Linked DNA regions of Lichenicola cladoniae. The protein of the gene in region 2 binds, or shares a complex with, the protein of the main gene of each other region. Links are inferred from orthologs where the notes say so. Each region holds a gene or a part of one and is shown on either strand. Other genes may lie near its edges.

Evidence for each region. The genes of interacting proteins can lie anywhere in the genome.
Region 1: the proteins of HN018_RS10160 (region 2) and HN018_RS19810 are in contact, whole or in part, in a crystal structure (PDB 3ZGX), measured with the Bacillus subtilis proteins. The link is inferred for Lichenicola cladoniae from one-to-one orthologs.

What each region holds. Positions count from the first base shown.
Region 1 is NZ_CP053708.1:4,355,586-4,362,687, forward strand. What follows is about bases 1-5,050. They hold HN018_RS19810 (AAA family ATPase), read left to right. Parts: upstream 1-323; coding sequence 324-4,850; downstream 4,851-5,050. Other genes in these bases: HN018_RS19805 (thioredoxin domain-containing protein), read left to right, coding at 1-292; HN018_RS19815 (hypothetical protein), read left to right, coding at 4,993-5,050. In the rest of the region: more of HN018_RS19815, read left to right, coding at 5,051-5,232; HN018_RS19820 (class I SAM-dependent methyltransferase), read right to left, coding at 5,218-6,330; HN018_RS19830 (sulfotransferase family 2 domain-containing protein), read left to right, coding at 6,939-7,102. UniProt on the Bacillus subtilis protein: Required for chromosome condensation and partitioning.
Region 2 is NZ_CP053708.1:2,190,744-2,194,970, forward strand. What follows is about bases 572-3,550. They hold HN018_RS10160 (segregation and condensation protein A), read left to right. Parts: upstream 572-1,663; coding sequence 1,664-2,437; downstream 2,438-3,550. Other genes in these bases: HN018_RS29095 (SPOR domain-containing protein), read left to right, coding at 572-667; nagZ (beta-N-acetylhexosaminidase), read left to right, coding at 669-1,667; scpB (SMC-Scp complex subunit ScpB), read left to right, coding at 2,434-3,030; tatB (Sec-independent protein translocase protein TatB), read left to right, coding at 3,081-3,550. Also shown: more of HN018_RS29095, read left to right, coding at 1-571; more of tatB, read left to right, coding at 3,551-3,713; twin-arginine translocase subunit TatC, read left to right, coding at 3,713-4,227. UniProt on the Bacillus subtilis protein: Participates in chromosomal partition during cell division. May act via the formation of a condensin-like complex containing Smc and ScpB that pull DNA away from mid-cell into both cell halves.

The DNA.
Region 1 (7,102 bases), 2.2 Mb from region 2 along the record:
GCCGTTCGTCGAGTCGCTGCTTGCCAGCCAGGACCGCTGGGCGTTCTCGCAGAGCAACGACCCGCAGGTCGAACTCGCGCAGATGGCGGCGCTGGCCGGCATGCCGCACGACGTGTTCCAGAAGACGATCGACGACCAGGGCCTGCGCCAGGCGATCCTGGACGAGCAGAACGTCGGCCAGGCAACCTACAAGATCGACAGCACGCCCTCGTTCATCTTCGGCAAGACGCTGTTTTCCGGCGAGATGGAATACGACACCTTCGCGAAGAAGGTGACCGAGGCCGGAGCCTGATCCGGGCGGCCTTCGAGAGTAGCGCGACCCCATGCCCGTCCGGTTTGCCCGCCTCCGCATCGCCGGCTTCAAGAGCTTCGCGGAGCCGGTCAGCGTGGAGATCCTGCCCGGCCTGACCGGCATCGTCGGGCCGAACGGCTGCGGCAAGTCCAACGTCGTCGAGGCGTTGCGCTGGGCGATGGGCGAGAGCAGCGCCCGCTCGCTGCGCGGCGGCGAGATGGACGACCTGATCTTCGCCGGTACCGCATCCCGCCCGGCCCGCAATCTCGCCGAGGTGGTGCTCACCCTCGAGGAAGCGACCGGACTGGCGCCGCCGCCGTTCCACGAGCAGCACGAGCTGCAGATCAGCCGGCGCATCGAGCGCGGCTCCGGCAGCTTCTACCGGGTGAACGGCCGCGAGGCCCGGGCGCGGGACGTGCAGACATTGTTCGCCGATCTCGCCAGCGGGGCGCGGTCGTCGGCGATGGTCAGCCAGGGCCGGGTGAGCGCCATCGTCAGCGCCCGCCCGGAAGAACGCCGCTCGATCCTGGAAGAAGCGGCCGGGATCACCGGGCTGCATGCCCGGCGCCACGAGGCCGAGCTGAAGCTGCGCGCCACCGACGGCAACATGGTGCGGGTCGAGGATCTGCGCCTGCAGCTCGACGCGCGGGTGCAGGCCCTGTCCGAGCAGGCGCAGCAGGCCGGCCGCTACCGCGAGGTCGGCACGCAACTGCGCACCGCCGAGACGACGCTGCTGGCATTGCTGCATGCCCGCGCCGCCCGGGCGGTCATCGACGCCGGCGCTGCCCGGATCGCGACCCGGAGTGCGCTGGAGGAGGCCGGTCACCATCTCGCCCGGGCAGTGACGGCCGAGCAGGAAGCCGAAGCCGCGGTCCCGGCCCTGCGCGAGGCCGAGGCCGAAACGCGCAGCCTGGCGGAGCGACGCCGGATCGAGGCGGAGACCGCGGCGCAGGAGGGCGACCGCGCCCGCCGCGAAGCGGAACAGGCGGACGCCCGGCTCGGCCACGCGGTGCGCGATCGCGACGAGGCCGCCGCCCGGCTGGCCGATGCGCGGGATGCCCTGTCGCGCCTTGCCGGCGAGCGCGATGCGCTCGACGCGGCTGCGTACAGCCTCCCCGGACGGCGTGACGCGGAAGAGGCCAGGCTGGTCCGGCTGCGAGAGCAAATGCAGATGGCCGAGCATGCGGTACAGGTAACGGCCGGCGCTGCGACCTCGGCCCAGGCGGCGCATGCGGAATCCGCCCGCGACCGGGCCGGCGCCGACGCACGCCTGTCGCGGGTGCAGGCGGTGCTGGTCCAGCTCGGGCAGGAAAGCACCGATGCGGAAGCCTTGCTGCCCGGTCCCGCGCAACTGGAGGCACACGAACAGGCCTGCATCGATGCGGCACGGGCCCTGGAGATGGCGGGCGACGCACTGGAGGCGGCCCAGGCAGCCCATGCCGGCGCCTCCCGCGCCGCCGATGCCGCCCGGATCGAGGCGGCGGAAACCCGCCGGCTGCATCAGCTGGCCAGCCAGGCGGTGCAGGACACCGAGACCCGGGCCGCGCGGCTGATGGCCGACCATGCCGCCCTCACCTTGCGCCTGCAGCAGGCGGAAGCCGGGTTGCTGCCATTGGCCGAGCGCGAGGCCGTCTCGGATGCGATGACGATGGCGGATGCAGCGCGCACTGCCGCCGCCACGGCCCTGGAGGGTGCGGAGGCCGGACGGGCTGCGGCGGTGTCGGCCCGGATCGAGAGCGGCGCCCAGCTGCAGGAGGCTGGCCGGCAACGCAGCCAGCTCGAAACGACGCTGCGCCAGGCGGAGGCAGCGCATGCAGGCGCCGTGGTCCAGCACGACACCGTGTCGCGCAATCATGCCGATGCGCTGGCCGCGATCCCGCCGGCCGAACTCCTCGACACTGCACGGAGCGCACGGGCGGCAGCGGACGCCACGCTTGGCGCAGTGCAGGCGCGGCTGGCCGACGCCGACGCGGCTCATGAGGCGGCGAACGAAGCGGCCCGCGACGCCGCAGCCGCGCTCTCGGCCTGTCGTGACGCGCACGGACGGCTGGGCGCGGAAGTGGACGGACTCGCCCAGGCCCTGGCGGTCGGCGACGACCACGGAGCCGCCTGGGACCAGGGTTGGCGAACACTGGCGGACGAGCTCGATGTTCCCGACGGGCTGGAGGCTGCGCTGGCCGCCTTCCTGGCGGATGGGCTCGAAGCGGCCTGCGACGCCGATGCACCGCGTGCCTGGCTCGACCTTCCGGCCATGGACCTCGAACCGCTGCCGGCCGGAGCCGTGGCGCTCGATACGCTCGTCGTCGCACCCGCCCGGCTGAGCCGTGCGCTGTCCCGGGCCGGGCTGACCGACAGTGCCGCCGATGCCGCACTCCGGCAGGCGGAACTGCAACCCGGCCAGTGCCTGGTGACGCGGGATGGCGGGCTCTGGCGCTGGGACGGCTATCGAACCATGCCCGGCCTCGCGAGCCAGGCCGCCCTACGACTGCAACTTCGGAACCGGCTGCGGGACACACGCGCCGGGCACCAGGACGCGGCGGCCGCCATCGCGCCGGCGGAACAGCGATCGGCACGCTGTATTGCGGACTGCGACGCCACCCTCGCCGAGGCACGCTCGGCCAGGACCGCCCGCGCCGTCGCCGAGCAGGTGCTGGATACCGCCAGGACCGGCGAGGCGGAGGCCGGACGACGCGACGCCGAGGCGCGGGTGCGACGCGATGCGCTGGCACCGCATCTGGCTCGCACCGTTGCCGCGCGCGACGAATCCGGGCACGCCCTGCAGGCAGCCCTTGCGGCCCTGGATGCACTTGCCGATGCGGCCACTCTCGCGGCGACGCATGCGGCATCCGTTCAGCTTGAGACGGAGGCCGTTGCGGCGGAGGACCAGGCACGCAGCGTGCGCCGGGCCGCCGAAGCGCGGCTGCAGCAGGCGCGCGCCGACGCCTCGGACCGGCTCGGGCGGCATGCCGAGAGCGAGAATGCCAGCGGGGCCCTGAAGCCGCTGCTGGAATCGACCCGGGACGAGGCCGCGGCCGCGACGGCACGGTTCCGTGCCGCGCAAGATGCCTTATCCGGGCTGACCGCACCGGACGTCGGCGACCTGACATTGCGGGATGCACTCGAGCGTGCCGCGTCGGCGAACCGGATGGAACAGGTTGCCCGGACGGAGCGCCGCACCGCCGAGGCATCTCTGGCGACCTGCCTGGCCGAGCGCGACCAGCTGGCCACCGCCGTTCGCGACGGAAGCAGCCGGCTGGACGCGCTCGCTGTCAGGCAGGAGTCATCGCTCGCTGAGCAGGACGAGGTCGCCCGTCTCGTCCGATCGTTGGCGGAGGCGGCCGCCCTGCTGGCCGACCCGGTCGAAGCCGCCACGCAGGCCAATTCGGCACGCGAGGATCTCGGTGCGATCCGGGTGGAGGAGCGCGAGGTAGCCGAGGCACGCGCAGCCCTCGGCGCCGAACAGGCCGGGCACGACGCCAGGCGCGGTCCGCTCGAGGCAGGACTGGCCGACTGGCTGGCGCGTACGGCCGCCGCCGAGGCCTCGCTCGGGTCCGCGGAGGCCCGGCTGGCCGACGCGATGACCGAGCAGGCCCGGCTGGCCGCCGGCCCGGCTGAGGCCGAGGCGCGCACCCTGGCGCTCGATGCCGCAGGCCGGCTGGCGACGGAGGCGCAACAGGCGGCCCACGACCGGCTCGAACAGGCCGATACGGCGCTGCACGACGCCCAGATCGAGCGGCGCACGCGGGAGGCAGGCCTTGTCGATGCCCGCGAGGGCGTATTGCGGGCGGATGCGCGACAGGAACAGGCGCAGGCAATTCTCGACCAGATCCTGGCCGAGACGCCGGAGCCGCCGGATTTCGTGCCGGCCGACCTGTCGGATTCGGCCGAGACCAGCCTGCGCCGGCGGATCGCCAGGCTCACCCGCGAACGCGACGAGATCGGGCCGGTCAATCTGCGCGCCGAACTCGAACTGCAGTCGGCGGTCGAGCGGATCGCCGTCATCGAGCACGAGGCGCTGGAAATCCAGGAGGCGGTCAATCATCTGCGCAGCCAGATCGACCAGCTGAACCGGGACGGAAGGGCACGCCTGCTCGCGGTATTCGAGATTGTCGACAAGCACTTCCAGGCACTGTTCGCGCGCATGTTCAACGGCGGTCGCGCGCATCTCGGCATGGTCGGATCGGACGACCCGCTCAGTGCCGGGCTGGAAATCTACGCGCAGCCGCCGGGCAAGAAGCTCGCCACCCTGTCGCTGCTGTCCGGCGGCGAGCAGGCGCTGACCGCGCTATCGCTGATCTTCGCCGTATTCCGCTGCAATCCCGCCCCGGTCTGTGTGCTGGACGAGGTGGATGCGCCGCTCGACGATGCCAACGTCGATCGCTTCTGCGCGCTGCTGGGCGACATGGTACAGGAAACCGGGACGCGATTCCTGGTGGTGACCCATCATCAGCTGACCATGGCGCATATGGACCGGCTCTACGGCGTCACGATGCAGGAGCGTGGAGTCAGCCGGGTTCTGTCGGTCGATCTGGCGCGGGCGACGGAGATGGTCGGTTAAATCTGGATTCTTGCCGGGCTGGGTGATCAGCATGGAAATCATCAAGATGATTATCGTCATGAGCGCCGTTACGGCTTTGGCCGGATGCGATGTGCAGTTCCATCCGAAATAACCGGGGGACACTGCCTGCCTCGACCGCCAGGTGAAGGACTTCCATGTTCCCGTCCATCAAGCTGTAGAGATCTGCGGCGCCCAGCTACCCGATCTGACCGGGGATGCCGACTTGCAGCGATATGCATCGGCCTACAACATCTCCTACCAGTACAATCCCCGGCTCGATGCTGAGATCAAGCACGAGAGCTGGTCGCAATCGATCCTGATCGGGACCCTGATCCCGAACGACTACAGCCTCAGCTTGGCCGAGATCTCAGGAACGCCGTGACGAACTACCGATCAGGCGGAGCTTCAACCGTCCCAGATCGCGCAGGAAACCGGTCACGCGCCATGATGTTGACTGCTGCATCGCAGTCAGTTCCCGGCGTAGCTGTTCGGATACTGCCGTAGCGGACGGGATCGAGCCATCGTCCGGGGTGGGCATGACCGGAACCTGCACGACCGGCGCTGCCGGTTCGACCGGCTTATCCGCCTCGACCGGCTCGAGCACGAACGCGCAGGCACGGCCGTAGCCGGGAAACGGATGGTGCGTTGTCCGCCAGCCGGCCCGGCGCGCAGCCTCGGTCAGGAACTCGCGGGTAAACCCGAGCTCCATCCACCCCCACCGCCGCATGCAGAACACCGACAATGCGTCCATCCGCGGGCCCCATGCGAACGGGATCGCCGGGATGACCGTATCGACGATGGGTTCGCCACACAGTATCAGCCGTCCACCCGGCTTCAGTCGCTGACGCAGCGTCTGCAGCAGCTCCTGGAAATCCAGCGCGTGGTGGAATGCCTCGAAAAATAGGATGGCATCGAAACGTTCGGCCTCGAACCCGGCGCCGAACCGCCCGCACTCGAGGTTGACCGGCAGCCCGAGAATATCGGCCTGCCGGCGGATACCGTCGAGCGCCGTCTGGTCGATATCGACGCCGTTCGCCTGTATGCCCATCCGCGCCAGCATCAGCAGCAACTGCCCGCTGCCGGGACCATATTCGAGGACGCTCTGCCCCGGCGAAACGTTCAGCAGTTGCAGGATGTTTCCCCACGCGAACATGAACTCGGCCAGCAGCTTCGGGTTCTTGAAGCTCCATGGGACCAGGCCGGTCCATAGATCCGCCGGCACGACACCGTTGCTCTCGGACGCCTCGTCGCGCTCGGCCACGTAGAGATCATCGTCTTTACGGGCACGCAGGGTCGCATACAGATCGAGCGCCGCGGTTCGATATTCGGCGGAAAACGGATCCAGCGTTGCCAGGGCCCGGGCCTTGGGATGCTCGAGGACGACCGTGGCAAGGCGAACATACTGTTCACCGTCGGGATGTTTGCCATCGAGCTCCGCAAGAACGGAATCGAACGCATCGGACCGCTCGGGCTCGTTCATCCTGGGCCGTTGAACGTGCCGTCGATCGATCGCATCATCGCTCGACTATGCGGATTATGATGCTGACATTCAAGTCACCATCGAAAAGCAGGTTTGGGGTAAAAACCTCGTTTCGTTCACGGACCGGAGTGCGGTTGGGCGCCGGAGGGCCGGCGGCTGCGAGCCAAGGTCCCATCCGGGCAGTGGCGCACAGTCTATGGCTCGTTCGAGATTTGGCGCGGCGCTTCCTGTTCCGGACCATCATGATGTCGAGCTGATGCTGGATTGCGAGTAGGCGGGGCAATGGCGCCCAGGGCTTCAAGGTATCGCCGCGCCGACGGATCGTGAAGCGGACCTGCGGCTGGATGACCCGTTGGCGTAGCCTCGTTCGTGACCATGAGCGCCGGATCGACGTGTCCAAGGCCATGATCTTCGTAGCCATGACCCCATGACCGAAAATCTACTGCACAAAAGTTCTCACCCAACACTTTCTCAACGGTCGTTACGACGGTTAGACTGTCAAGCCTCGGGTAGGATGCGCCTTGATAGGGTCATAGAAATTATTCATAATAGATTGCTGTGATCTTGCCAAACAAACCCAGTGCTCTCGTTAACAAAGATGGAAAACCATGGTGGAAGTTATTTCAATACATGTGACTAAGTGCGCTGGAAGTTCACTGAGACTAGCTTTAGAGCAGGCCTACGCGCCGGCGACCGTTTTTCTGATGCACGGTGACAATCCTGCAAATCCAATATCGAGAACTAATATTGATCCAGAGGGATCAGCAGAACG
Region 2 (4,227 bases):
GATCGTCGATGCTCCTGCAGGCCCGGTGCGGATCAAGCCGATCGATCCGGGCGGGATGCAGCTGAGCGGCGTGCAGAACCTCACCCAGAGCAACGGCTCGGCGGCTTCGGGACTGGCACCCGGCCCGGAAACCGCGCAACCGCAGGCCCTGCAGGCTCAGGTCGATGCCGCGCGACAGGCTGATGCGGCTCCCGCACCGGCCGTCGCTCCAGCCAAGGCGCCTGCCATCCAGGCTGCACCGCCATCTGACACGGCATCACCCGCGGCATCGGCGTCTGCGGAGCCGGCTGTTGCGGCACCATCGGAAGGCAAGTCGGCCACTGCGCCGGATGCGGCGGCGGCACCAGCTGGCAGCGATGCCGAAGATCAGGAGCCCGTGGCACCAACCCCGGCCGAGCGTCCTGCGGCACCACCGCCACAACACGGCATGGCCGTGCAACTCGCCGCCGTAGAAACCCAGGCGGCAGCCCAGTCGGAATGGGCCAGGTTGTCGCGTCGGGCGCCGAGCCTGTTCGCGCATCGTACACCAGTCATCATACCGTTCAGCCATGGCGGGAAGAACTTCTTCCGCCTGCGCACCGCCGGGTTCGGCACTGCCACGGAGGCGACGTCATTCTGCAGCCATGCCAAGGCGCTCGGCATCGCCTGCACCCTGGCCGACTTCTGACATGACGCCGGAGACGAGAGCGGCAATCGTCGGGTTGGCTGGAACGGCGCTGAGTCCCGACGAGAGCGCGCTTTTATCCCGCCATCCGCCGATCGGCGTTATTCTGTTCAAGCGCAACATCATCGACAAGGTACAAGTCGTTGGACTTGCGGCTTCGATAAGGCGTGTCGTCCCTGATGCGTTGCTGATGGTGGATCAGGAAGGCGGCCGCGTGGCCCGGCTTCGTCCGCCCGAATGGCGTGAGCATCCGCCGGCGGCGGCGATCGGCCTGCTGTATCGGCGTGATCGGACCGCAGGGATCCGCGCGGCATTCCTGACCGGCGCGTTGATCGGGCACGACTGCGCCGGAACAGGCTTCGACGTAGTCTGCGCACCGGTGCTCGATCTCGTGGTTCCGGGTGCCAGTGCAGTGATCGGCGACCGTGCCTACTCGGACAAGCCGATGGAGGTGGCGGGACTTGCGGGCGCTATGGCGAGCGGCCTGCTCGCCGCGGGCGTCCAGCCTGTCGGCAAGCACGCACCAGGGCATGGCCGGGGTATGCTCGACAGCCATCTCGCACTGCCCGAACTGGACGATGTCGACGAGGCCGACCTGGTCCCGTTCCGCGAACTGTCCTGGCTGCCCTGGATGATGACGGCCCATATCCGCTACCGGCAGGTCGATCCGGTGCATCCGGCGACGCTGTCCCGGAGCGTGATCCAGGATGTCATTCGTGGCCGGATCGGGTTCGACAACCTGCTGGTTTCGGACGATCTCGCGATGCATGCGGTGTCCGGCGATCCGGGAGGCGTGGCCCAGGCCAGCCTGCGGGCCGGCTGCGACATCGCACTTCATTGCTCGGGCGTATTCGATGAAACGCGTGGCGTGCTGGAGACCGTCTCGGGCCCGAGCCAGGCTGCCTTGAAGCGTCTCGCCGCAGCCCGGAAGATGGCGTCCGACTATCGCGTGGAGCTGGACCCGGATCTGCTCGCATCGGAGCGAGAGCGTCTGCTCGCATGAGCGAGGCGTCCTCGCCCGCGGCACCGAGCCAGGCGCCGCTGCTGCAACTGGACGGGTTCGAGGGCCCTCTGGACCTGCTGCTGGAACTAGCCCGGAACCAGAAGGTCGACCTCGCCGGTATCTCGATCCTGCAGCTGGTCGAGCAGTACCTGGCAGTGGTGGACGAGATGCGACTGGTCCGGCTCGAGCTGGCCGCCGACTGGCTGGTCATGGCCGCATGGCTCACCTGGCTGAAGTCGCGGCTGCTGCTGCCCGAGGACCAGGTCGCGACCGAGGAGGCCGAGGAGGCAGCCTCGGTGCTGCAGGCCCGGCTGCTCGAGCTGGCGCGGATCGGTGAGGCTGCCGCGTGGCTGCAGGCGAGACCACAGCTCGGCCGCGACGTTTTCCGCCGTGGCGCTTTCGAAAACCTGCTCGAGATCGATCGCAGCGGCCTGTCGCTGGATCTCGGCCAACTGCTCGGCGCCTACCTGGCTGCATGCAGGCGCACCGCGCGGCGACATGTGTATCGGCCGAAGCCGACCAGCTTCTGGACCGTGCAGGATGCGTTGGCCCGGCTGCAGAGGCTGCTCGGAGGCTATGCGACCGGCTGGATCGCGCTGGAACGGTTCCTGCCGGAGGTCGAAGCCGGGCAGGGCCCGAGGCAGCTCCGCGCGGCCACGGCCGGCACGCTCCTGGCCGGGCTGGAGCTGGCCCGCAACGGCGAGCTAGAGCTTCGTCAGGACGAGCAATTCGGGGCGGTGCTGTTCCGTCGTGTCGAGGCTGTCGCATGATGCCGGACGATATCGAGCCGCTGGATTCAGGCTTCACCCTCGCCTGCCGCCTGGTGGAGGCCTTCGTGTTCGCATCCGCCGAGCCGGTCAGCGAGAAGGCGCTCGGCGAATTGCTGGTCACCCAGGGGGTATCGGCCGGGATCGAAGGCGTGGTGCCGGTGATCGAGCAGGTGCGTTCGAGCTGCAAGGGGCGCGGCGTGACGCTGGTGCCGGTAGCGGGTGGCTGGCAGTTCCGGACCGCGCCGGACCTGGCTTCGCGTCTTACCAAGGTCATCGAGCGACCGCGCCGCCTGCCGCGGTCGGCGATGGAGACGCTGGCGATCGTGGCCTACCATCAGCCGTGCACGCGGGCCGAGATCGAGACGATCCGCGGAGTCTCGCTCAGCCAGCAGACCTTCGACCTGCTGATGGAGGCATCGCTGATCGTCCCGGTCGGACGCAAGGAGGTGCCCGGCAGGCCTTCGTTGTGGGGTACGTCTACGGAGTTTCTGAGCCGCTTCGGCCTGAAGGCGATAGGCGACCTGCCGCGACGCGAGGAATTGCTGACCGAACTGCCGGTGCTCGACGCCACCGGAAATCCGCCGGATAGCTGACCGGACAGGGCCGTGTTAGGGAGTGAGCACTCACTGACGTCGTGGAATAGATGTTCGATTTTGCCTGGTCCGAGCTCGCACTGATCGGCGTCGTCGGGCTGCTGTTCATCGGGCCCAAGGACATGCCGGTGGCGATCCGGACTGTCACCAACCTGCTCAAGAAGGGCCGCAAGCTGGCCGGCGAGTTCCAGACCCATGTCGACGACATGGTGCGCGAAGCCGATTTCGGCGAGGCGCGCGATCAGCTCCGGCAGCTGAAATCGTTCAACGTGCGCGGCCAGATCATGAAGGCACTGGACTCGGACGGCTCGATCAAGCGTACGCTCGAGCAACGGCCGCTGGCGGACATGAATACTGCCCCACGTTTCGCGCCGCCAACCGAATCGCTTCCAGTAGGAGACGCGTCGGCTGGGTCAAGCCTGCTGTCTCGGGAAAGCGTGCGCCCGATGCTCGGCACCCCAGCTGGGGACCGGTCCTGGGCGACGGTGGACAGCTTTACCGGACCCGAGGATGAAACCCTGATCGCCGCCGATCCGGCGCCGTCGATCGTGCCGCCGCCGGTAGCACGGCGCCTGCGGGCCGAGCGGGCACAGCCGCATCCGCCGAGCTTCCTGCCACCGCGGGCAGTCCATTCGCAGGCAGTGCGGCTCGACCGCACCACCAGGACAGGAGTGCCTCTTTGATGGATGATCCCATCAAGGATCAGGCGATGCCTCTGCTCGAGCATCTGGTCGAGCTGCGCAAGCGGCTACTCTGGTCGGCCGTCGCCTTCGCCCTGGCATTCCTGCTCTGCTACCATTTCTCGCAGCGGATATACCTCTTCCTGGCGCAACCCCTGGCTCATATCATGCGCCAGAAGGGTGAACAGCCACATCTCATATATACAGCGCTTTACGAGGCGTTCTTCACCTATATCAAGGTGGCATTCTTCGGCGCATCTTTCCTTTCGTTTCCGGTGGTTGCGACCCAGGCTTACATGTTCGTGGCTCCCGGGCTCTACCGAAGCGAGAAACGTGCGTTCCTGCCGTTCCTGATCGCCACCCCGATCCTGTTCTTTGCCGGGGCCGCACTGGCATATTATTTCGTATTTCCATTCGCCTGGAGCTTCTTCCTAAGTTTTCAGACGAGCTCCGGGAACGATCAGCAGCTGCAGATCCAGCTTCAGGCGAAGGTGAGCGAATACCTGGCGTTGGTAAT